2 regions of the Streptosporangium sp. NPDC048047 genome follow, and region 2 is predicted to be linked to the other one. Evidence: riboswitches for the same ligand, from Rfam matches in the RefSeq annotation. Region 2 holds a riboswitch; the other holds the start of a gene.
What was found. Region 2 has a riboswitch for S-adenosylmethionine ahead of thrC (threonine synthase). Riboswitches for the same ligand answer to the same signal wherever they lie in the genome.
Positions count from the first base shown of each region.

Region 1: it holds a riboswitch for S-adenosylmethionine, as region 2 does, so the genes downstream of both, AB0D67_RS13310 (aminotransferase class V-fold PLP-dependent enzyme) here and thrC (threonine synthase) in region 2, are expected to answer to the same signal.

Region 1 is NZ_JBEZNH010000012.1:33,554-45,428, forward strand. It holds gene tilS (tRNA lysidine(34) synthetase TilS) at 75-1,088, shown strand; gene hpt (hypoxanthine phosphoribosyltransferase) at 1,100-1,657, shown strand; gene ftsH (ATP-dependent zinc metalloprotease FtsH) at 1,940-3,916, shown strand; gene folE (GTP cyclohydrolase I FolE) at 3,913-4,503, shown strand; gene folP (dihydropteroate synthase) at 4,886-5,737, shown strand; gene AB0D67_RS13285 (nuclear transport factor 2 family protein) at 5,734-6,174, shown strand; gene folB (dihydroneopterin aldolase) at 6,171-6,557, shown strand; gene folK (2-amino-4-hydroxy-6-hydroxymethyldihydropteridine diphosphokinase) at 6,554-7,051, shown strand; gene AB0D67_RS13300 (DUF3180 domain-containing protein) at 7,048-7,512, shown strand; gene AB0D67_RS13305 (NADH-quinone oxidoreductase subunit D) at 7,594-8,820, opposite strand; gene AB0D67_RS13310 (aminotransferase class V-fold PLP-dependent enzyme) at 8,838-10,208, opposite strand; SAM riboswitch class IV at 10,451-10,566, opposite strand; gene AB0D67_RS13315 (cytochrome P450) at 10,690-11,875, shown strand, end outside.
Region 2 is NZ_JBEZNH010000007.1:18,286-30,160, reverse strand. It holds gene AB0D67_RS08265 (AAA family ATPase) at 1-479, shown strand, start outside; gene groL (chaperonin GroEL) at 635-2,260, opposite strand; gene AB0D67_RS08255 (cold-shock protein) at 2,720-2,920, opposite strand; gene AB0D67_RS08250 (MoaD/ThiS family protein) at 3,255-3,530, opposite strand; gene thrC (threonine synthase) at 3,554-4,846, opposite strand; SAM riboswitch class I at 4,861-5,000, opposite strand; gene AB0D67_RS08240 (S1 family peptidase) at 5,130-6,620, opposite strand; gene AB0D67_RS08235 (S1 family peptidase) at 6,890-8,443, opposite strand; gene AB0D67_RS08230 (RNA polymerase sigma factor) at 8,727-9,284, opposite strand; gene AB0D67_RS08225 (trehalose-6-phosphate synthase) at 9,516-10,943, shown strand; gene otsB (trehalose-phosphatase) at 11,096-11,875, opposite strand, start outside.

The DNA of each region.
Region 1 (11,875 bases), on a different contig from region 2:
GGCCGGGCCCGCCGGGCGGATTCCGGCGGGGCCGATGGCGTCGCCGGTCGTCCCGAGGCCGGACAATGGCGGGCATGGGTCCGCCTCCGGCCGTCGCCGACGTCCGCCGTGCCGTACGGCACGCGCTGGACGACCTCGCGCCCGGCTCCCTCGTGCTCGTCGCGTGCAGCGGCGGCGCCGACTCCCTGGCGCTGGCCGCCGCGACGGGTTTCGCCGCGCCCCGCGCGGGCCTGCGCGCCGGTCTGGTGACCGTCGACCACGGGCTGCAGGAGGGCTCCGCCGCGCGGGCCGCCGACGTCGTGCGGCTGGCGCCCGTCCTCGGGCTCGACCCCGCCGAGGCTCCGGCCGTCCACGTCGGCACCGCCGGAGGGCCGGAGGCCGCGGCCAGGGAGGCCCGGTACGGCGCGCTGGCTGAGGCGGCGGGGCGGCTGGGCGCGGCGGCCGTGCTCCTCGGGCACACCAGGGACGACCAGGCCGAGACCGTGCTGCTCCGTCTGTCCAGGGGCAGCGGCACCCGGTCGCTGGCGGGCATGCCGGCCCGCGCCGGGCTGTACCGGCGGCCGTTCCTGGAGCTGGGCAGGCGGACGACCGCGGCGGCCTGCGCCGCGCTGGGCCTCACTCCCTGGGAGGACCCGCACAACCTCGACGACCGCTACGCCCGCGTCCGGGTCCGGCGGCGGCTGCTGCCCGCCCTGGAGGAGGAGCTCGGCCCCGGGGTCGCCGAGGCGCTGGCCCGGACCGCGTCCCTGTGCCGGGACGACGCCGACGCCCTCGACGGCTGGGCGGACGAGGTCTACGCCCGCGCCGTCGTCGCCGATTGCGCTCTTAGCGATATCGGCGGGGTCGCGCTGGCCGTACCGGAGCTGGAGAAGGCGCCCGCGGCGGTCCGCCGGAGGGTGCTGCGGCGGGCCGCGGTCGAGTCGGGCTCACCCCCGGGCACGCTCGCGGCCGGGCACATCCTGCGGATCGACGGCCTGGTCACCGGCTGGCGGGGACAGCGGCGCGTGGAGGTCCCCGGGGGGATTGGGGTGGTCCGCCGGTATGGCACCCTGGTGTTCGCCAGACAGCCAGCCAGTCCCGCTTCGTAAGGAAATCCCAGGTGGACGCAGCCGACATGGACAAGGACCTCGCGCGGGTCCTCATCTCCGAGGACGAGCTCCAGGCCAAGATCAAGGAGTTGGCGGCCCGGATCGACGAGGACTACGCGGACCAGGACCTGCTGATCGTGGGCGTGCTCAAGGGGGCGGTCATGGTCATGGCCGACCTGGCCAGGGCGTTGCACCTGCCGGTCCAGATGGACTGGATGGCCGTGTCGTCCTACGGCGCCGGCACCAAGTCCTCCGGCGTCGTGCGGGTGCTGAAGGACCTCGACACCGACATCGCGGGCCGTCACGTGCTGGTCGTCGAGGACATCATCGATTCCGGCCTGACCCTTTCGTGGCTGGTCCACAACCTGAAGTCGCGCAACCCCGCCTCCGTGGAGATCTGCGCCGCGCTGCGCAAGCCGGACGCGGTCAAGGTTCCGATCGATGTGAAATACATCGGTTTCGACATCCCCAACGAGTTCGTGATCGGGTACGGCCTGGACTACGCCGAGCGTTACCGGAACCTCCCTTTCATCGGGACTCTCGCGCCGCACGTGTACGGAGAGGCCTGAAAAGTACGCCCTGCGCGAAGCGGGCCGTCCGAAAAGGCGACATCGCCCACCGCGGCAGGGAACACACACCCACCTGACGTACGTTGGTAGGGCAAAGCCGGTGCTGCCACAGCGGTTACCCCGCACGGCACGTCGGTGTACCTTCGGACTTCTAAGAGAAGGTCTATAGCGCCGTCTCTGGGTAGTCAGTTGGAAGCGGTTAGGGATGCCGCAACCCCGGGCTCGCCCGGGGTCTCCAGGCCATGGTCAGGAAGGGACGGGCCCGCCGGGGTTCCGCATCGGATGGATCTCAAGCGATTTACACGTGGGCCACTGCTGTGGATCCTGGGCATCGTCGTCTTGCTCTTGCTCGTCAGCACCATGTGGGGTGGTGACGGCAACTTCGAGAAGAAAGACACGTCCCAGATCGTCAGCTGGATCAACGAGGGCAAGGTCGCCAACGCCAAGATCATCGACAAGGACCAGCGCATCGAGGTCACACTGGCCGACGGCAAGCGCTACTACTCCTCGTGGGTGACCGGGCAGGGCGTCCAGCTCGCCGACCAGCTTCAGACAGCGCAGAACGCCGGAAAGCTGTCCAAGGGCTACACCGTCGACGTGCCGAAGGAGAACATCCTCGTCGGCCTCGTGGTGAGCTTCCTGCCGATCATCCTCATCGTGCTGATCTTCCTGTTCGTCATGAACCAGATGCAGGGTGGCGGCTCGCGGGTGATGAACTTCGGCAAGTCGAAGGCCAAGCTCATCACCAAGGACACCCCCAAGACCACCTTCTCCGACGTCGCCGGCGCGGACGAGGCCATCGAGGAGCTCCAGGAGATCAAGGAGTTCCTGCAGGCCCCGGCCAAGTTCCAGGCGATCGGCGCCAAGATCCCCAAGGGCGTCCTGCTGTACGGCCCGCCCGGAACCGGCAAGACCCTGCTCGCCAGGGCGGTCGCCGGTGAGGCCGGGGTGCCGTTCTACTCGATCTCCGGTTCCGACTTCGTCGAGATGTTCGTCGGCGTCGGCGCCTCCCGGGTGCGCGACCTGTTCGAGCAGGCCAAGGCGAACGCCCCGGCGATCATCTTCATCGACGAGATCGACGCGGTGGGCCGTCACCGCGGCGCCGGTCTCGGCGGCGGTCACGACGAGCGCGAGCAGACGCTGAACCAGCTCCTCGTCGAGATGGACGGCTTCGACGTCAAGGGCGGCGTGATCCTCATCGCCGCGACCAACCGGCCCGACATCCTCGACCCGGCGCTGCTGCGTCCCGGCCGGTTCGACCGTCAGGTCACCGTCGACCGTCCGGACCTGGAGGGCCGCAAGGGCATCCTCAGGGTCCACGGCCGTGGCAAGCCGTTCGCCGAGGGCGTCGACCTCGACGTCATCGCCCGCCGTACCCCGGGCTTCACCGGCGCCGACCTGGCCAACGTCATCAACGAGGCGGCGCTGCTCACCGCCCGCGCCGACCAGAAGCTGATCACGATGGAGACCCTCGAGGAGGCCATCGACCGCGTCATGGCCGGCCCCGAGCGCAAGTCCCGGGTCATGTCGGACCAGGAGAAGAAGATCATCGCGTACCACGAGGGCGGTCACGCCCTGGTCGCGCACGCGCTGCCCAACTCCGACCCGGTCCACAAGATCACGATCCTGTCCCGCGGCCGCGCCCTCGGTTACACGATGACGCTGCCCATGGAGGACAAGTTCCTCGCGACCCGCTCGGAGATGATGGACCAGCTCGCGATGCTGCTGGGCGGCCGCACGGCGGAGGAGCTCGTGTTCCACGAGCCCACCACCGGCGCCTCCAACGACATCGAGAAGGCCACCTCCATCGCCCGGCGCATGGTCACCGAGTACGGCATGAGCGAGCAGCTCGGCGCCCGCAAGTTCGGCAGCGGCCAGGCCGAGGTCTTCCTGGGCCGTGAGATGGGTCACGAGCGCGACTACTCCGAGAAGATCGCCTCGGCGATCGACGAGGAGGTCCGCCGCCTCATCGAGTCCGGGCACGACCAGGCGTGGGAGATCCTCGTCGAGTACCGCGACGTGCTCGACAACCTCGTGCTGGAGCTGATGGAGAAGGAGACCCTCTCCCGGGAGCAGGTCCTCCAGATCTTCGCCCCGGTGGTCGTCAGGGAGAAGCGTCCCTCCTACTCCGGTTACGGCAAGCGGCTGCCGTCCAACCGCCCGCCGATCCTCACCCCCAAGGAGCAGTCCGGCAACGGCGCGCTCCCGGCGGGCACCTCGGGCGCCTACCCGGACACCGCCCCGAGGGACGGTAGCTGAGCGTGGAGCCCGAACAGCCGGCGAGCATCGACTCGGCCAGGATCGAGAAGGCCGTCCGGGAGATCCTCATCGCGATCGGTGAGGACCCGGACCGGGACGGCCTTCAGGAGACCCCGGCCCGGGTCGCCCGCGCCTACGCCGAGCAGTTCGCCGGGCTGCGGCAGACGCCGGAGGACGTGCTGACCACGGTCTTCGACGTCGACCACGACGAGATGGTGCTCGTCAGGGACATCGAGGTGTACTCCACCTGTGAGCACCATCTGGTGCCGTTCCACGGCGTCGCCCACGTCGGTTACATCCCCAACCAGAAGGGGCAGGTCACCGGCCTGTCCAAGCTGGCCAGGCTGGTCGACGTGTACGCCCGCCGCCCGCAGGTGCAGGAGCGGATGACCTCCCAGATCGCCGACGCGCTCATGCGGGTGCTTGAGCCCCGGGGGGTCATCGTCGTGATCGAGTGCGAGCACCTGTGCATGACCATGCGCGGGGTCCGCAAGCCCGGCGCGAAGACGATCACCTCGGCGGTGCGCGGCGACTTCCGCAACAGCGAGAAGACCCGCGCCGAGGCGATGTCGCTCATCATCCGCTGAGTCCGTCGGACCCACTGGATCCACCGGGCCGCCCGTCCACCGGGCCCGGCCCTCGAAGCCCCGCCGGTGCCGCCCCCGCGGTTCCGGCGGGGCTTCGCCGTACGGGCCGGGCGGAAAGACCTGTCGGGCCTCCCCGGATCGGGTTAGTATCGCCACACTTGCCGGCCGTCCGGCATGCTCCGAGTTCCTGTTCCGAGCGCTTCCTCGATCGGCTGGCCGGGAAAGGCGACCCACGCGGGAGATGATCGCGAGAAGTGCCGTCCACCGCTCTCTGCGCCGTCCCGGCGCCGCCCGTCCCCCCGACCGGCCGGAACGGACCCGTCCTCTCGCAAGCCGGACCCACGATATTGGCGAAGCATGGGGAACGCCTAGGCTTGTCGGCATGACTACGTGGAAGGTGCCGGGGGTGCCCGGTCGCGGCCGGTGCCTGGTGATGGGCGTGGTCAACGTGACCCCCGACTCGTTCTCCGACGGCGGCCGCTGGTTCGACCCGAAGGTCGCCGTACGGCACGGTCTGGAGCTGGTCGAGCAGGGCGCCGACATCGTCGATGTGGGAGGGGAGTCCACCAGGCCCGGCGCGGCGCGCGTGCCGCTCGACGAGGAGCTGGCCCGGGTCGAGCCGGTCATCCGGGAGCTCAGCCGCGAGGGCGTCACGGTCAGCGTCGACACCATGCGGGCCGAGGTCGCCCGCGCCGCGGTGGACGCCGGGGCCGTGCTGGTCAACGACGTCAGCGGCGGGCTGGCCGATCCGGAGATGCCGAGGGCCGTCGCCGCGACCGGCGTGGCGTACGTGGTCATGCACTGGCGCGGCCACAGCCACGCGATGAACGACCGCGCGGTCTACGGCGACGTCGTGACCGAGGTACGCGAGGAACTGGCCAAGCGGGTGGCCTCGGTGCTGGCCGAAGGCGTCGCCGAGGAGCAGATCGTGCTCGACCCGGGACTGGGTTTCTCCAAGAACGCCGAGCACAACTGGGCCGTGCTCGGCGGGCTCGACCGGCTCGCCACGCTCGGCTACCCACTGCTCATCGGAGCGTCCCGGAAGCGTTTCCTGGGAAGGCTGCTCGCCGATCCGGACGGTACGCCACGGCCCTTCGACCGCAGCGACGACGCCACGCTCGCCGTGACGGCCATCGTCGCCCGGCAGGGGGCGTGGTGCGTGCGGGTGCACAACGTACGCCCGAACGCGGACGCCGTCCGCATCGCCGCAGCCGTCCAGGGAGCGAGAGCATGAGCGTCGACACCACCGCCGTCGAGACGGTCAACCAGTCGTTCTACACCGCGATCGAGAACGCCGACCTCGACCGGATGACCGAGATCTGGGCCGAGGACATGGACGGCCGGCAGGTGAGCTGCGTGCATCCCGGGTGGCCGATCGTGTCGGGCCGCCCGGAGGTGCTGCGCTCCTGGGCGCTGCTCATGGCCAACACCCCCTACATCCAGTTCGTGCTGACCGACGTCCGGGTGATGGTCATGGGCGACGTCGCCATCCTCACCTGCGAGGAGAACATCCTCACCGCGGGCGACGAAGGTGATTCCAGCTTCGCCGCGGGCAAGGTGGTGGCGAGCAACACCTTCGTCAGGACGGCCGAGGGCTGGAGGCTCTGGCTGCACCACGGTTCGCCCGTGCTGCAGAGCGACGACGACGAGGAGGAGGACGAGGCGGCGTGACAGATCCGACAGGCACCGACCGGATCAGCGTGCGGGGGTTGCGGGCGAGAGGACGGCACGGCGTGCTCGCGGCCGAGCGGGAGCTGGGTCAGGAGTTCGTCGTGGACGTCACGCTCTTCCTCGACACCGCCCCCGCGGCGGCAGCGGACGACCTGACGAGGACCGTGCACTACGGCGAGCTCGCCCAGGAACTGGTGAAGGTCGTGGAGGGCGAGCCGGTAGACCTGATCGAGACGCTCGCCCGGCGTCTGGCCGACGTCTGCCTGGCGTACGAGCCGGTGGAGTCGGCCGAGGTGAGCGTCCACAAGCCGGCCGCGCCGATCCCGCTGCCGTTCGACGACGTGGTCGTGACGATCAGGAGAAGCCGGGAGGGCCGCGGATGAAGGTCGTGCTGGCGCTCGGCAGCAACCTGGGCGACCGCTTCGACACCCTGCAGGGCGCGCTGGACGCGCTCTTCGACGCGCCGGGGCTGGGCTTCGTCGCGGTGTCGCCGGTCTACGAGACCGACCCGGTCGGCGGCCCCGAACAGGGCCCGTACCTCAACGCGGTGGTGATCGCCGAGAGCTCCCTGGACCCCCGGACGATCCTCGAACGCGCCCAGAACGTGGAGAACGCCTTCGGGCGGATCCGGATGGAACGCTGGGGCGCCCGCACCCTCGACGTCGACCTCATCACGGTGGGGGACGTCGTCTCCGGCGACCCGGAGCTGACGCTGCCGCACCCCCGGGCGCACGAGCGGGCGTTCGTGCTGGTTCCGTGGTCGCGGGTCGATCCGGAGGCGACGCTGGCCGGGCGGCGGGTCACCGACCTGCTGGCCGGGCTGGACCAGGAGGGCGTGCGGCCGCGCGCGGATCTGACGCTGCAGAGGCCCGAGTGAGGCCCAGCCGCCCCGACGTGATCGTCGGGCTCATCGTCGTGTTCGGCGTCCTCACCTGGGTCGCGCTGAAGCCGTTCTACTCGTCCCTGCCGACCGTGCCGTGGACGGCGATCCCGACCGTCTTCCTGCTGGCGCTCGGCGAGGCGTACACCGGGTGGATGACCAAGGCCCGGATCGAGCGCAGGCCGGACACCAAACCCGTCGAGCCGATGGCGGTGGCCCGCCTGGCCGCCCTCGCCCAGGCGTCGGCGTACGGCGGCGCCGTCTTCGCGGGCGTCTTCGCCGGGTTCGCCTTCTACACCGCGGACCTGCTGGAACAGGGCGTGCCACGCCGTGACTTCTTCATCGCCGGCGGCTCGTTCGTCGGCTGCGTGGTGCTGGTCTGCGCGGCGCTGTACCTGGAGCACTGCTGCCGGGTGCCCAAGGATCCCACCGAGAAGGGCCGGGAGGCCGGGAGCTGAGGCCGGGGTCTCGGTGACCCGCCGGGTCCGGCGTCGCGGCCCGGCTCTCACCGGAGAGGCCCCGCCCCGGCCCCGGCGGCGTCACTTGTCGATGTCGCCGACCACGAAGAACATCGAGCCGAGAATGGCCACCATGTCGGAGACCAGGTGGCCGGGGAGCATCTCGCGCAGCACCTGGACGTTGTTGTAGGAGGCCGAGCGGAGCTTCAGCCGCCACGGGGTCTTCTCGCCGCGTGAGACGAGGTAGTAGCCGTTGAGGCCGAGCGGGTTCTCCGTCCAGGCGTAGGTGTGGCCCTCGGGGACCTTGAGCACCTTGGGCAGTCGCTGGTTGATCGGCCCCGGCGGCAGCTCGCGCAGCCGCTCCAGGCAGGCGTCGGCCAGGTCGAGGGAGACCTTCACCTGCTCCAGCAGCACCTCGAACCGGGCGTGGCAGTCGCCGGCCTCCCGGGTGACGACCCGCACCGGCAGCTCGCCGTAGGCGAGGTAGGGTTCGTCCCGGCGCAGGTCCATGTCCACGCCGGAGGCACGGGCGATCGGGCCGCTCACGCCGTACTGCATGATCGTCTCGCGGTCCAGGACGCCCACCCCGCGGGTGCGGGCGAGGAAGATCTCGTTGTCCACGATCAGGTTCTCGATGTCGGGCAGCCGCCGCCGCACGTCGGCGACGGCCCGCGCCGCCCGCTCCGACCAGCCCTCGGGCAGCTCCTCCTTCAGGCCGCCGACCCGGTTGAACATGTAGTGCATCCGCCCGCCGGAGACCTCCTCCATCACGGCCTGGAGGGTCTCGCGCTCACGGAACGCGTAGAAGACGGGGGTGATCGCGCCGAGCTCCAGCGGGTAGGAGCCGAGGAACATCAGGTGGCTGAGCACCCGGTTCAGCTCGGCCAGCAGCGTGCGGGTCCAGACGGCCCGGGGCGGCGTCTCCATGCCGATCATCCGTTCCACCGCGAGCACCACGCCCAGCTCGTTGGCGAACGCCGACAGCCAGTCGTGCCGGTTGGCCAGCACGATGATCTGCCGGTAGTCGCGCACCTCGAACAGCTTCTCCGCGCCGCGGTGCATGTAGCCCACGACGGGTTCGGCCGAGCTGATCAGCTCTCCGTCCAGGGTGAGCCGCAGCCGCAGCACCCCGTGGGTGGAGGGGTGCTGCGGTCCGATGTTGAGGACCATGTCCTCGGTGGCGAGCTCCTTGCCCTGCGCGCCGGGAGCCGCCGGCCCGTCGGCCGGGGCCGGCCGTACGGCCTCCGCTCCGGCTCCGATGCCCACGTGCAGCTCCCGGGACGCCCCTTCGGTGCGACGCTCACTCATAGGCTCATGCTCCCACGTCAGCGTCGCGCGGCAATCTCCCGCAGAGCGGACACCAACCGGTCCACGTGCTCGTCGGTGGTGCCGATGCCGATCGACGCGCGGACGGCCGAGGCGGTCCCGTCGTCGCAGCCGCCGTCCGCGGCGACCGGCCGCCGGGTGCCGCGGACGGCGTCCCGGGGCTCGGTGTCCGGGTGGTGGATGTCCTGGTGGCGCGTGTCCAGATGGTCGGCGCCCGGGTGGTGAGCGTCCTGAGGCTCGGTGTCCGGGCGGTGGGCGTCCAGGAGGTGCCGGACGAAGGGATGGGCGCAGAACCTGCCGTCCCGGACGCCGATGCCGTACTCGGAGGACAGGACCTCGGCGACCTCCCGGGCGGTACGGCCGGCCACGGTGAAGGAGACGATGCCGACGCGGGGGTGGGCGGGGTCCCACAGGGACAGCTCGCGGACGCCCTCGATCCCGGCGATCCCGGCGCGCAGCCGGGCGAGGAGACGCTCCTCCTCGCGGACCAGCGCGGTCCAGCCGGTCGCGGTCAGCGCGTCGCAGGCGGCGGCGAGGGCGACGGCGCCGAGGACGTTCGGGGTGCCGGCCTCGTGGCGGGCCTCGGGGTCGTCGTGCCAGTCGGCCTCCCCGCCGTCCGTGACCGCCCGCACCGCGCCCCCGCCGCGCAGGTACGGCTCGGCTCCGGACAGCCAGTCCGGGCGGCCGATCAGCGCGCCCGTGCCGAACGGCGCGTAGAGCTTGTGGCCGGAGAAGACCACGTAGTCCAGGTCGAGCGCGGTCAGGTTGACCGGGCGGTGCGGGACGAGCTGGGCGGCGTCCACCAGCACGCGGGCGCCGTGCCGGTGGGCGATGTGCGCCAGCGCGGCGATCGGCCACAGCTCCCCGGTGACGTTGGAGGCGGCGGTCACGACCAGCAGCTTGGGGCCCTCGATCTCGGCGAGCGCCCGGTCCGTGGCGCGGACCGCCTCACCCGGGAACGCCGGCGGCGCCAGCCGTACGGCACGCCGCCACGGCAGCAGCGAAGCGTGGTGCTCGGTGTCGAAGACCACGACCGTGGTCCCCTCGGGCAGGCAGCGGGCCAGCAGGTTGGTGGCGTCGGTGGTGTTGCGGGTGAAGACCACCGCGTCGTCCGGGCGGGCCCCGGCGAAGGCGCGGACCGTGTGCCGGGCCCGCTCGTAGCGGGCGGTGGTGAGCTGGGAGGCGTAGCCGGCGCCGCGGTGGACGCTGGAGTAGGCCGGGAGCGCGGCGGCGACGGCGGCGCTCACCGGCTCCAGACAGGGCGCGCTGGCGGCGTAGTCGAAGTTGGCGTAGGGGACCAGCCGGCCGCCGCGGACCGGGACCTCGAGGTCCGCGCCGAGCACCGCGGGGATCCGCCGGGCCTCGGGCACGCGGGTCCCGGGGAGGGTGGTTCCCGGTACGGCGGTTCCGGGGGCGGCCGGGGCGCTTGCGGCGGCGGGGGCGGCGGTTTCCGGGGCGGCCGGGGCGTTTCCGGCGGCGGTTCGCGTGGTGCAGTCGGCCGCGTCGCCGGAAGCGGTGTCGGCGGGGGCGGTGGAGGCGAAGATCGTCAGAGTGGACACGCCCGTGCTCCTTATGAGGTCATCGGACCCCAAGCCACGGCGTTGATGCGTGGAGCCCGCGCTTGCCCGGCGCACCTCGCGCCGGACCAGGTCCTCACCCGGGGCACCCCGCCGCGGACGCGAGGGTTGCCGGCCAGCTAGCCGGGGCTTGTCGCTGGCACTCATGACCTACCCGGGACTATAACCGACGACAGCGGCCCCGCCGCAAGCTCCGTGTCTCGGAATGCGGACAGATGTCTCGCGGATCTCCGGGGTCTTGGGGCCCGGCCACCTGGGACATTACGATGTCTACGTGCGCTTTGATCCTTGGAATCCGGAATTCGTCGCCCACCCTTACGACGTCTACGACGAGCTGCGGCGCGAGCGGCCGGTCGGCTTCTTCGAGCCGACGGGCCAGTGGCTGATCGCCCGGCACGCCGACGTCAACGCGCTGCTGCGTGACCGCCGGCTGGGCCGGTCCTACCTGCACGTGGCGACCCACGCCGAGTTCGGCAGGCCGGACGACCCGGAGTTCCAGGACCCGTTCTGGCGGGTGATCAGGGCCGGGATGCTCGACGTCGAGCCGCCGGTGCACACCCGGTTGCGTCGGCTGGTCTCCAAGGCGTTCACCCCGCGCATGGTCGAGACGCTGCGCCCCAAGGTCGCCCGGATCGCCGGAGAGCTGGTCGAGGCGTTCGCCGAACGCGGCGGCGGCGACCTCATCTCCGAGGTGGCCGAGCCGCTCCCGGTGACCGTGATCGCCGAGATGCTCGGCGTGCCCGAGGCCGACCGGCACCTGCTACGGCCCTGGTCCGCCGACATCTGCGGGATGTACGAGCTCAACCCCTCGGTCGAGGCCCAGCACACCGCCGTGCGCGCGGCCGAGGAGTTCTCCGCCTACCTCGTCGAGCTGGCGCGGGCCCGCCGTACCGACCCCGGTGACGACCTGATCAGCGCGCTCGCCCAGGTGGCCGACGAGGGCGACCGGCTCACCGAGGAGGAGCTGGTCGGCACCTGTGTGCTGCTGCTCAACGCCGGCCACGAGGCCACGGTCAACGTCACCGGCAACGGCTGGTGGTCGCTGTTCCGCAACCCGGCCGAGCTGGAACGGCTGCGCGCCGACCACGGCCTGCTGCCCGGTGCGATCGAGGAGCTGATGCGCTGGGACACCCCGCTGCAGATGTTCGAGCGCTGGGTGCTGGAGGACATCACCGTGGGAGGGATCGACATCCCGCGCGGCTCGGAGGTGGCGCTGCTGTTCGGCTCGGCCAACCGCGACCCCGAGGTCTTCGCCGACCCCGAGCGCCTCGACGTGGGCCGGGTGGACAACCCGCACATCTCCTTCGGCGCGGGCATCCACTTCTGTCTCGGCGCGCCGCTCGCCCGGATCGAGCTGATCGAGTCGTTCGGCGCCCTGCTGCGCCGGGCCCCGAAGATGGAACTCACCGCCGAGCCGACCTGGGGCCCCGGCTACGTCATCCGCGGCCTCACGGCCCTCA
Region 2 (11,875 bases):
AGCTGACCCTCGGTTTCCGTGTGCCGCGCGAGGTCCTCGACTACGCCGCCCGGCTGCTGCCCGACGTCGCCCCCGGCCTGGCCGCGCCCCGCTCGCTGCGGCCCGGCGCCGGCTCCCTGACGGTACGGCGGGTGCCCGACCTCGCCGCGTCCCTGCCGGAGGCGGTGCGGGAGGTCCTGGCGCGGGAGGGGTCGATCGGCGTGATCGTCCCGGACGCCTCGGTCGCGGCCGTGTCGGCGTCACTGACCGGCCTGGACCACCGGGTGCTGGGCCCCGACTCCGTCGAGGAGCACCGTCTGCTGGTGGTGCCGGCGTCCCTGGCCAAGGGCCTGGAGTACGACCACGTGATCGTGACCGAGCCGGCCGACATCGTGGACGCCGAGCCGCGCGGCCTGGCCCGCCTCTACGTGGTCCTCACCCGCGCGGTCACCTCCCTGACCGTCCTGCACACCCGCGACCTGCCCGCCCGGCTGCGCTGACGCCGCCCGCCCTCCGCGGCCGGGTGGCGTACGGCATCGGCCCGGCCGTGACACGGCCCGCGAAAGGCGCGCGGAAGGGTCGCGGGAAAGCAGAGAAGCGGAAAGGCGGCCCCGGGGATCCGGGGCCGCCTTTCTCGTTCGTGTGGGGCGATGGACTAGAAGTCCATGTCGCCGCCGCCCGGCATCGCGGGAGCGGCCGGGGTCTTCTCCGGCTTCTCGGCGATGACGGCCTCGGTGGTGAGGAACAGCGCCGCGATGGACGCCGCGTTCTGCAGCGCGGAACGCGTCACCTTGGCCGGGTCGAGGATGCCCGCCTCGAACATGTTGACGTACTCGCCGGTGGCGGCGTTCAGGCCCTCACCCGGGGTGAGGTTGCGCACCTTCTCCACCACGACGCCGCCCTCGAGGCCGGCGTTGACGGCGATCTGCTTCAGCGGCTCCTCCAGGGCCTTGCGGACGATCGCGGCACCGGTGGCCTCGTCGCCGGTCAGCTCCAGCTTGTCGAACGCCTTGGCGCCCGCCTGCAGCAGCGCCACGCCACCGCCGGGGACGATGCCCTCCTCGACGGCCGCCTTCGCGTTGCGAACGGCGTCCTCGATGCGGTGCTTGCGCTCCTTGAGCTCGACCTCGGTCGCCGCGCCGGCCTTGATGACGGCCACGCCGCCGGCCAGCTTGGCGAGACGCTCCTGGAGCTTCTCGCGGTCGTAGTCGGAGTCGGTGTTCTCGATCTCGGCGCGGATCTGGTTGACCCGGCCGGCGATCTGCTCGGCGTCGCCGGCGCCGTCGACGATGGTGGTCTCGTCCTTGGTGACGATGACCTGGCGGGCCCGGCCGAGCTGGTCGAGCGTGGTGGACTCCAGCTTGAGGCCGATGTCCTCGCTGATGACCTGGGCGCCGGTCAGGATGGCGATGTCGCCCAGCATGGCCTTGCGGCGGTCGCCGAAGCCGGGGGCCTTGACGGCCACCGAGCGGAACAGACCGCGGATCTTGTTGACGACCAGGGTCGCCAGGGCCTCGGCCTCGACGTCCTCGGAGATCAGCAGCAGCGGCTTGCCGGACTGCACGACCTTGTCGAGGACGGGAAGGAGGTCCTTGTTCGCGGAGATCTTCGAGTTGACGACGAGGATGTACGGGTCGTCGAGGACGGCCTCCATACGCTCCGGGTCGGTCACGAAGTAGGGCGAGATGTAGCCCTTGTCGAAGCGCATGCCCTCGGTGAGCTCAAGCTCCAGGCCGAAGGTGTTGCTCTCCTCGACGGTGATGACGCCTTCCTTGCCGACCTTGTCCATCGCCTCGGCGATCATCTCGCCGATCTGCGGGTCGCCCGCGGAGATGGAGGCCGTGGAGGCGATCTGCGCCTTCGTCTCCACGTCCTTGGCGAGCTTGAGCAGCTCCTCGGAGACACGCTCGACGGAGGCCTCGATGCCCTTCTTCAGGCCCATCGGGTTGGCGCCGGCGGCCACGTTGCGGAGACCCTCGCGAACCAGGGCCTGCGCGAGGACGGTGGCGGTGGTGGTGCCGTCACCGGCGACGTCGTCGGTCTTCTTGGCGACTTCCTTGACGAGCTCGGCCCCGATCTTCTCCCACGGGTCCTCGAGCTCGATCTCCTTGGCGATGGACACACCGTCGTTGGTGATCGTGGGGGCGCCCCACTTCTTCTCCAGGACGACGTTGCGGCCCTTCGGGCCCAGGGTCACCTTGACGGCGTCCGCGAGCTGGTTCATACCACGCTCGAGACCGCGCCGGGCGTCCTCGTCAAACGCGATCATCTTGGCTGCCATACGGCTAGACCTCCCGAACACAGGGTGGCTTGCACCGGATCGAGCCGACGCCCGCGACGGCATTCGGATCCGCGACTCCGTTCGGCGGATCCCATCGTCCCGATCCAGGGTTGGCACTCGCCCTCGGTGAGTGCCAACAAACTATTTAGCACTCTACCCTGTCGAGTGCAAGCGACGTCGCGTTGACCTGCCCGGGAGGTGACGGTCTCCCGCGACGACCCGTTACGGCGGACGCCCCGTACGGTCTCGCCCCCGGCCACCGCCCCGCGCGACCAGGTCCCGGCCGCCGTGTCCCGGCGGATTCGGGCCTCCGGTACAGGGAGGCCCCGGTACGGCGAGGGCCCGGCCCTCCGAGGGGACACGGTGGACCGGGCCGGCGCGCCGAGGGCCCGCGTGGACTGCGCTGCCACGGGGGTCCGTCCGGCGCGCCCCTTTTGCGCGTCCGGGGGGACGGCTGCCTCAGACGGCCCTCACGGACTCCGCCTGCGGGCCTTTCTGCCCCTGGGTGATCTCGAACTCGACCCGCTGGCCCTGTTCGAGTGCGCGATAGCCGTCCATCATGATCGCGGAGTAATGGACGAACACATCCTTACCACCGTCTACCGCGATGAAGCCGTAGCCCTTGTCCGCGTTGAACCATTTGACGGTGCCTTGCGCCACTTCCGACTCCTCTTACTGGACTTGAGGACATCGCCCATTCCTCTCGCGACGTCCTCAATCTCCGAGGCGGACACATCGCCTGCGTCGATCGTTCTCGACCATACCTGTGGTACGCCGTAGGGCAACAGAGTCAACCAGCAAACTGCCGCTTTACGTACGAATGCAGCACGAGAACATAGTTTTGCCATCGGGCCCGCTGATCAAATATTGCATTATTTCAACAAGCGCCGATATGGACATCCTCCCGAAAGCACGACGCCCGCCCCGGCCAGGCCGGAGCGGGCGTCGGCGGGCGCCGTACGGGACGGCGGCCCGGAGCGCGGGGACGACGGGGTCAACCCCCGGCGACCGCCGGGATGATGGAGATCTGGACGCCGGACGGCGTCGCGGTGTCCAGGTTGTCGGCGAAACGGACGTCCTCATCGCCGACATAGACGTTGACGAACCTGCGAATCTTGCCGGAGTCGTCGAGAATCCTGGCGCCGATCCCGGGGAAGTCGGCGTCGAGTTTCCGCAGCACCTCGCGGAGGGTCTCACCCTCGGCGTTCACCTCGGCCGCACCACCGGTGTACGTCCGGAGAATTGTCGGAATCCGTACAGAGACACTCATTATTAAGCACCTTTCCGGTGATTTCAGGCGATGACCGAGCGGAATTCGTCAAGCGAGGGGCGGATGACCGCGGTGGGACGGGCCTCGCCCGCCACCGCGTCGAGGGTCTTCAGGCCGTCACCGGTGTTGAGCACCACGGTCTCGGCGTCGGGGTCGAGCCGCCCCTCGGCGGCCAGCTTGCGCAGCACGCCGACCGTGACGCCGCCCGCGGTCTCGGCGAAGATGCCCTCGGTCCTGGCCAGCAGCCTGATCGCGTCGACGATCTCGGCGTCCGTGACGTCCTCCACCGCGCCGCCGGTACGCCGGGCGATGTCCAGCACGTAGGGGCCGTCGGCCGGGTTGCCGATGGCCAGCGACTTGGCGATCGTGTCCGGCCGTACCGGGCGGATCACGTCGTGACCCGCCTTGTAGGCGGCCGAGACCGGCGAGCAGCCCTCGGCCTGCGCGGCGAAGATCCGGTACGGCTTCTCCTCGACGAGCCCGAGTGCGATCAGCTCCTTGAACCCCTTGTCGATCTTCGTGAGCTGGGAGCCGGACGCCACCGGGACGACGATCTGGTCGGGGAGCCGCCAGCCGAGCTGCTCGGCGATCTCGTACGCCAGGGTCTTGGAGCCCTCGGCGTAGTACGGGCGCAGGTTGACGTTGACGAAGCCCCACTGCTCGCCCAGCTCGTCGCCGATGAGCTCCGAGCAGAACCGGTTGACGTCGTCGTAGGTGCCCTCGATGCCGACGAGCTTCCCGCCGTACACCGAGGCCATGACGATCTTGGCCTGCTCCAGGTCGGCGGGGATGAACACGCAGGCGTCCAGCCCGGCGCGGGCGGCGGCCGAGGTCACCGCGCCGGCGAGGTTGCCGGTGGAGGAGCACGACAGGGTGTGGAAGCCGAAGTTGCGGGCCGCCTCGACGGCGATGGCCACCACGCGGTCCTTGAACGAGTGCGTCGGGTTGCCCGAGTCGTCCTTCACGTGCAGCGAGCGCAGGCCCAGCTCGCGGGCGAGGTTGCCCGCGTCGACGAGCCTGGTCCAGCCGGGCTCCGTGTTGGGCCGGGCGGCGACGTTCTCCGGGACGGGCAGCAGCGCGCGGTAACGCCAGATGTTCGCCGGGCCGGCGGCGATCTGCTCGCGCGTCACGCGCCCGAAGTCGTAGGCGATCTCCAGGGGGCCGAAACACTCGATACAGGCGAAGCTCGGACCGAGGTCGTAGCGGGTGCCGCACTCCCGGCAGGACAAGGCCACGGCGGGGCCGAAGCGGCCGTCGGGCGCGGTGCCGGCGGAGACGGGGGCGGAGGTGGGGATCTGTGTTTCTGCGAGCGCCATGAAGCGAGGCCTTTCCCTCATCTTCGTCCGCGACCACCCTGGCCACGGACCGGAATTGGCACCTGTCCCGGCCGACCCCGCCATGTCGCGAGTTTGAACCGGGAGGGTTGCCGGGGCTTCGCAGGGCCGGTCCCTCCACCCCTCTGGATGAGCAATATGAAGTTGTGGACCCGATGAACGGGTCTCTCGCACTTTACCCCGGCCGCCGGGCGTTCTGACCAGATGTCTCACTGTGCGAGACGACGCGTGTCATTCCCCGGACGACGGACGGTGAAAAGGCCCGTCACGGGTGGCGGTACCCCAGGAGGAAGGGCCCGCCGCCCGCCACGGCGACCACCCGGTAGCGGTAGTAGCCGGGCGTGCCCTCATAGGTGATCGTCTCGAAGGGGTACGGGCTGACCGAGGAGGCGACGGTCCGCCAGCCGGAGCCGGCCGCCCACTTCTCCAGGTACAGATCGAAGTCGGTGCCGTCGTCGGAACTCAGGCAGCCGTGGTGGGTCCCGGCGGTCCTCGACCGGTAGTAGCCGCCGGCCGCCCGGTTCCGGGGGCCGACGGGCCGGTAGGCGACCTGCCCCTCCCGAAGGATGCCCCGGCCGACGCCGGGATGGCCCTCGCAGGAGCCCGTGGCCGGCCGGAAGGCGCCGCCCGCGGTCAGCAGGGTCAGCCCGTACGCCGAGAGGATCTCGCCGATCGGCTGGAAGTAGCTGACCCCGGCGCCCGGGAAGCAGGAGCCGGAGCCGCCGGAGAGCACCCCCTGGGCCTGGTCCACCGAGACGAACGGCCCGCCGGAGTCGCCCCGGTCGGCGCAGACGCTGGTGCGGGTCAGCCCGAAGACGTTGCCCTCCGTATAGGCGACGCTGGCGCCGCGCTGCAGGACGAGGCCGCAGTACCAGTCGGAGGTGGATCCGGACCGGCACACCGACGCCCCCTCGATGGCCTCCCGGGTGCCGGTGACCGGTACGGTGCCGCCCTCGGCGTTGCCCACCACCGGCTTGGGCGTCCAGTCGTCGTTGACCTGGATCCAGGAGAAGTCGCTCACCGGGAAGACCGACCCCCGGAAGACGCCCTGGGGGACCCGGTTGTAGCCGCTGGTCTTCTCACCCTCGTCGCCGCAGTGGCCGGCGCTGACGAAGCCGTTCATCCCGTCGCGGACCACGGAGAAGCCGACCGAACAGCGCTGGGTGACGCCGATGTAGAAGGGATCGCCGCCCACCAGGTCGTAGAGCGGCCGGGGACGCTCCGTGGACGGCACCACCAGGACCAGCGAGGTGTCCAGCCCGAGGTCCCTGAGGGCGGACTCGGTCCGCACCGGCTCCTCGGACAGCACGACGACCCGGTTGTTCCGCACGTCGACGTAGCGCACGCTCCCGCCCGCGGTCGGGCGGGCGGGCAGCGCGGCGTCGAGCTTGTCCTTGGCCGCGTTGAGCTCGCCCAGCGAGTGGTCGACGACCTCGGCCCGGGCTCCCTGCGTGACGATCCGGGGGATGTCGGCGGGGTCGGTGGTGGCCACCACGAGGTTCTGCGCGACGGTCCCCTGGAACCACGAGCCGGCGAAGCCGCCGCCGAGCGTCACCCGCAGCCTCGCCTCGACCGGCGTCAGGCGGATCTCGTTGAGCAGCCGGGCCTGGGCCTGCCCGGCGCTGAGGCCGAGGTCACGCTGGAGGGCCTGGAGCATGCCCGGCGGCGGCACGTTGTACGGCAGGCCGGCCCGCCCGGTCCGCCGTACGACGCGCCCCGCGGAGCCGTGCCGGGGCCGGACCGCCGGGAGTCGCACGGAGGCTCCGCCGCCGGGCCTCCCCGCCGGGAACCGTACGGAGGCTCCGCGGCCGGGCCTTCCCACCGGTAGGCGCGGGAGGGTTCCGCGGCCGGGTCTCGCCGCCGGGAACCGTACGACCGGGGCGTCCCGGATGGCGGCCAGGGGTTCGGGCTCGGCCCGGACCGCCGGAGGCGTGACGGCGGCGAGCAGGGCGGCGGCGGAGAGGACGGCACACCCGGCGACGACGGCGCGACCGTGGAACATACGACCTCCCGGCGGTCCGTCCTTCAGGGCAGGTCGTGCTGGTAGCCCAGCGTGTAGCCGCCGGAGCCGCTCGCGGCGGTCACCCGGTAGCGGTAACGGCCGGCCGCGCCGAGGTAGGAGATCGACTTGTCGGCGTCCGGGCCGGTGTCGCTCGCCACGACGACCCAGCTCCGGCCGTTCCACCTCTGCAGGTAGAGGTCGAAGTCGCTGCCCGCCGGGCCCTCCAGGCAGCCGGTGTGCAGCCTGTAGGCCGTGGTCCGGTAGTAGCTTCCGCTCGGCTGGTAGGCGACACCGCCCGCGCGGAGCGTCCCGGCCACCCGCCGCGGATAGCAGGGGCAGGCGCAGCCGGTCTCCGGCGGGACGGGCGCGTCGACCACCAGGCTCACGCCGTAGGCGGAGAGGATCTCGGTGACCGGCTGGAAGACCGTCTCGCCTCCCGCGGTGCAGTTGCCGTTGCCGCCCGACAGGACCCCCTGGGCCTGGTCGACGGAGACGAACGGCCCGCCGGAGTCGCCCGGCTCGGCGCAGGCGTCGGTGAGGGTGAGCTGCGAGACCGTCTGGGTCTCGTCGTAGACGACGGTGACGTCGCGCTGCCGTACGGTGCCGCAGTGCCAGCCGGTCGTCGAGCCGGACCGGCAGACCGACGCGCCCTCGATCGCCTCCCGGGAGCCGGTGACGCCGATCGTGCCGCCGGTGCTGACCACGTCCGGGGTGGGCCGCCAGTTCGTGTTCACCGTGATCCAGGAGTGGTCGTCGCCGGGGAAGCTGGAGCCCTGGAAGACGCCCTGGGCGACGTTGTTGTACCCGGTGGTGACGCTGCCCGCGTCGCCGCAGTGCCCCGCGCTGACGAAGCCGTTCTGGGCGCCCTTCGTGGCGGAGAAGCCGACCGAGCAGCGCCACGCGCTGTCGATGCGGTAGGCGTCGCCGCCCCGGAGGTCGTACAGGGGCCGGAACCGCTTGGCCGAGGCCTCCACCCGCACCGCCTCCTGGCTCACGCCGGTGAGCCCGACGAGGTTGCGGGTCTGCTCCGGCACGGTCGTACGGATGACCACCTGGTTGGTGCGGACATCGACGTACCGGGCGAAACCTCCCGCCTCCCCCGCGGCGGCCAGATCCTTGTCGAGCTCGTCCTTGATCGCGGTGAGCTGGGTCAGCGACCGGGCGACGATCTTCGGCTGGGCGCCCGCGGCGGCGATCCGGGGGGTCGCGGCGAGGTCTGTGGTGGCCACGATCAGTACCTGCGCGCTCCTCCCCTCCAGCCAGGACCCTCCGAAGCCCGCCCCGAGCTCCCGGCGGAGCCGGGCCTCGATCGGCGCGTACCGGATCTCGTTGTCCAGCCGGGCCTGGGCCTCCTGCGCCGTGAGGCCGAGGTCGCGCCGGAGCGCCTCGATCATGCCGTGCGGCGGTTTCCGGACGCTCCGGGCGCTCGAAGCGCCCCCGGAGCTCAGGGGGTTCCGGAGTTCCTGAGCCTTACCGACATCCTGGGCCGCGGAGAACGCCGGGGCCACGGGGATCGTCACGACGAGGGCGACGGCCGCGAGGACGCACCCCACGGCGGCTGGACGTCTGCGAAGCATGGATCTCTCCCCTGGCGCTGACGGACACGGCGCGAGGGGAGATCGGCGCGCACCGCGGTCGATCACCGGGTACGGGCGGCACCACTCTAATCCGCCCATCAGGCGAAAGGCCGGGAAAGCCCGACGACACGCGGGGACGCCTCCGAGCGGAGACCCGGAAGCCGGGCGGCACACGGACGCTTCCGCGGAACGACGCCTCAGAAGCCGGGCGAGACGTGAGCGTGGAAGCGTTCCCGGGGCCGCCGGGTCTCGGGCGACCGGGCGGGACCCCCCGAGCGGGATCTCAGAAGCCGTAGGCGTCGCCCAGGGCTCCCTGGACGTACTTGCGCGCCTGGTGGATGCGCGACTTGGCGGTGCCGAGCGGGATGCCGAGCTGCTCGGCCACCTCGCTGTAGTCGAGCTGACAGATGTCGCGCAGCACCAGCGCCTGGGCGAGGTCGGGCTTCTCCGCCTCCAGCGCCTCCATCGCGTCCAGCAGGTCGAGCCGTGAGCCGGCGATCACACTCACCCGGGCGACGTCGGGCCGCTGCATCGGCAGTTCGTCGGAGCTCTGCTCGGCCGAGCGCCGCTTCAGCGAGCGATAGGTGGTGCGGGCGCAGTTGGCGGTGATGATATGCAGCCACGTGCTGAACCGGGCGCGTCCCTCGAACCGGCCGATGTTCCGCGCCACCGCCAGCAGGGTGTCCTGGCACGCCTCCTCGGCGTCCTGCCGGTAGGGGAGGATCCGGCCGCAGTGCCGGAGGATGTCGGGCTCGATCCGTTTCAGCAGCTCGCCGAGCGCGCGGTGATCACCTCGGGCGGCCAGCCGGGCCAGTTCCTCGGTCGTCTCGTCCAGCGCCATCACGAAGCTCCTGATCGGCGGTCACGGTCGATCCATCCTAAGCTCCGACCGCCCTTCCCTTGGCGTCGCCTTGACCGTTCGCCCTCATCCGGCGGCCTCCGGCGTCCCGGCGGATGAGGCGGGAGCGATCCCCCTGGTAACCCGTACAGGTGGAAGACCAGGGCATTCTGCCCCAGGTCCGGCTAACCTTTTCAGTCCAGGCAAGCGCGTCCCTCAGCCGAAGGGATCCCGATGAGCGGCCCCATCCTGCTGGCTTCCAACCGCGGCCCCGTCTCCTTCACCCTCGCCGACGACGGCTCCCTCACCATGCGCCGGGGCGGAGGGGGCCTGGTGTCGGGCCTGTCGGAGGTGTCGCGGGACATCGACCTGCTGTGGATCTGCGCCGCGCTGTCCGACGGCGACCGCGGCGCCGTACGGCTGGCGCCCGGCGGCCGGCTCGACCACACGGGTTTCGACACCGGGGCGGTGCGGATGCTCGACATCCCCCCGGCGACCTTCCACCGCGCCTACAACACGGTGGCGAACTCCACACTGTGGTTCGTCCACCACCTGCTCTACGACACGCCCAACCGGCCGCAGTTCGACGCGAGGTTCCGCCGCGACTGGGAGTCCTACCAGGCGTACAACGAGGCGTTCGCGACGGCGCTGGGCGAGGAGGCCCCGCACGAGGCCCGGGTGATGGTCCAGGACTACCACCTGTCCCTGGTCCCGGCCATGCTGCGCGGCGAGCGGCCCGACCTGCGGGTGGCGCACTTCTCGCACACCCCCTGGGCCCCGCCGGAGTACTTCTCCCTGCTCCCCGACGACCTGCGGGTCGAGCTGCTCGAAGGCATCCTCGGCGCCGACCGGGCCGGTTTCCTCACCGGTCGGTGGGCCGGGGCCTTCATGGACTGCTGCGAGGCGGTGCTCGACGCCCGGGTGGACCGCGTGCACCGCACCGTCACCCACGGCGGCCGGACCACCCGGATCGGCGTGCACCCGCTGGGGGTGGACGGCGAGGCGCTGTGGGCGCGGGCCTCGGAGCCCGACGTCGAGTCGCACATGGCGGCCCTCCGCGACCAGGTGGGCGACCGCAAGCTGATCGTGCGGATCGACCGGACGGAGCTGTCCAAGAACATCGTGCGGGGCCTGTCGGCCTACCGGGAGTTCCTGGCGGATCATCCGGAGTGGCACGGCAGGGTGGTGCACCTGGCGTTCGCCTACCCCTCCCGCCACGACCTGCCCGAGTACCGCGAGTACACCGCCGCGGTGCAGCGCTGCGCCCAGGAGATCGAGGACGAGTACGCCACCGAGGACTGGAGCCCGCTGATCCTCAACGTCAACGACGACTACCCGCGCTCGCTGGCCGCCTACCGGCTTGCCGACGTGATGCTGGTCAACCCGATCCGCGACGGCATGAACCTGGTGGCCAAGGAGGGGCCGCTGCTGTCGCCGGGCAGCGCGCTGATCCTGTCGCGTGAGGCGGGCGCCGCCTCCGAGCTGGGCGAGAACGCGCTGCTGGTGAACCCCTTCGACGTGTCGGCCACGGCGACCGCCATCCACCGGAGCCTGGTCATGCCGGAGGCCGACCGCGTCCGCAGGGGCGCGCGGCTGACGGCGGCGGCCACGGCGCTGCCCCCGCGCCGCTGGTTCACCGACCAGCTCGCCTCCCTGGGCTGACCGCCGGGTCCTGCGCCTGGCGACCTGCCCGCCGCGACCGGCGCGCCGTGCCCCGCCGTCCCTCGACCTCCGCCGTCCCTCGGCCGGCGCCGCGCCCCACCACCCCGCCGTCACTCGACCGGCGCCGCGCCGCGGGCCCGCCCGCGCCCGGTTCAGGCGCGGTCCGCGCCCCCGGATTCGATCGTGTCGGCGATCGAGGCGAACAGCTTCATCACCCCGTCGGGCCCGTCCACCACGATGTCGGCCTCCACCTCCAGCTCGGCCGACCCGCTGAACACCGTCACGCCGGGCAGGCCCGACGTCCGTACGGCCTCGAACGCCGCGATGTCGCCGAGGTCGTCGCCGGCGAACAGCACCGAGCGCGCGCCGCGCTCGCGCAGGAACGCGCCGAGCGCCATCCCCTTGTCCATCCCCGGCGGCCGCAGCTCCAGCACGAACTTGCCGGGCTCCACCGCCAGCCCGGTCTCGACGGCCAGCTCGGCGACCGGGTCGCGCAGCGCTGCGAGAACGCCCTGGGGGTCGTGGGCCCGCCGGGTGTGCACGGCCAGCGCCCGCTCCTTGTCCTCGACCACGACCCCGTCGAACGGCTCGACCAGCCGGGGCAGGCCCGCCCGCGCCCGGTCCAGGCCGGGGTGCGGCGGCGGCGAGGTGACCGTTCCCGCCTCCCAGCGTTCGAGGCCGTAGTGGCCGAGCACGACGACCCCGGGTATCCCGGCCAGGGAGCCGTACTCCACGGCGGTGGCCGCCGGGCGCCCGGTGACGACCGCCACGGCGCCGACCAGACGGCCGAGCCTGGTCAGTACGGCGACGCCGTCCGGGTGGATCCTGGCGTCGGCGGGGTCGGGCACGATCGGGGCGAGCGTGCCGTCGAAGTCGACCCCGATCACCGCCCCGGCGGGGTCGGCCGTGATCGCGCGCAGTCCGTCAGGGAG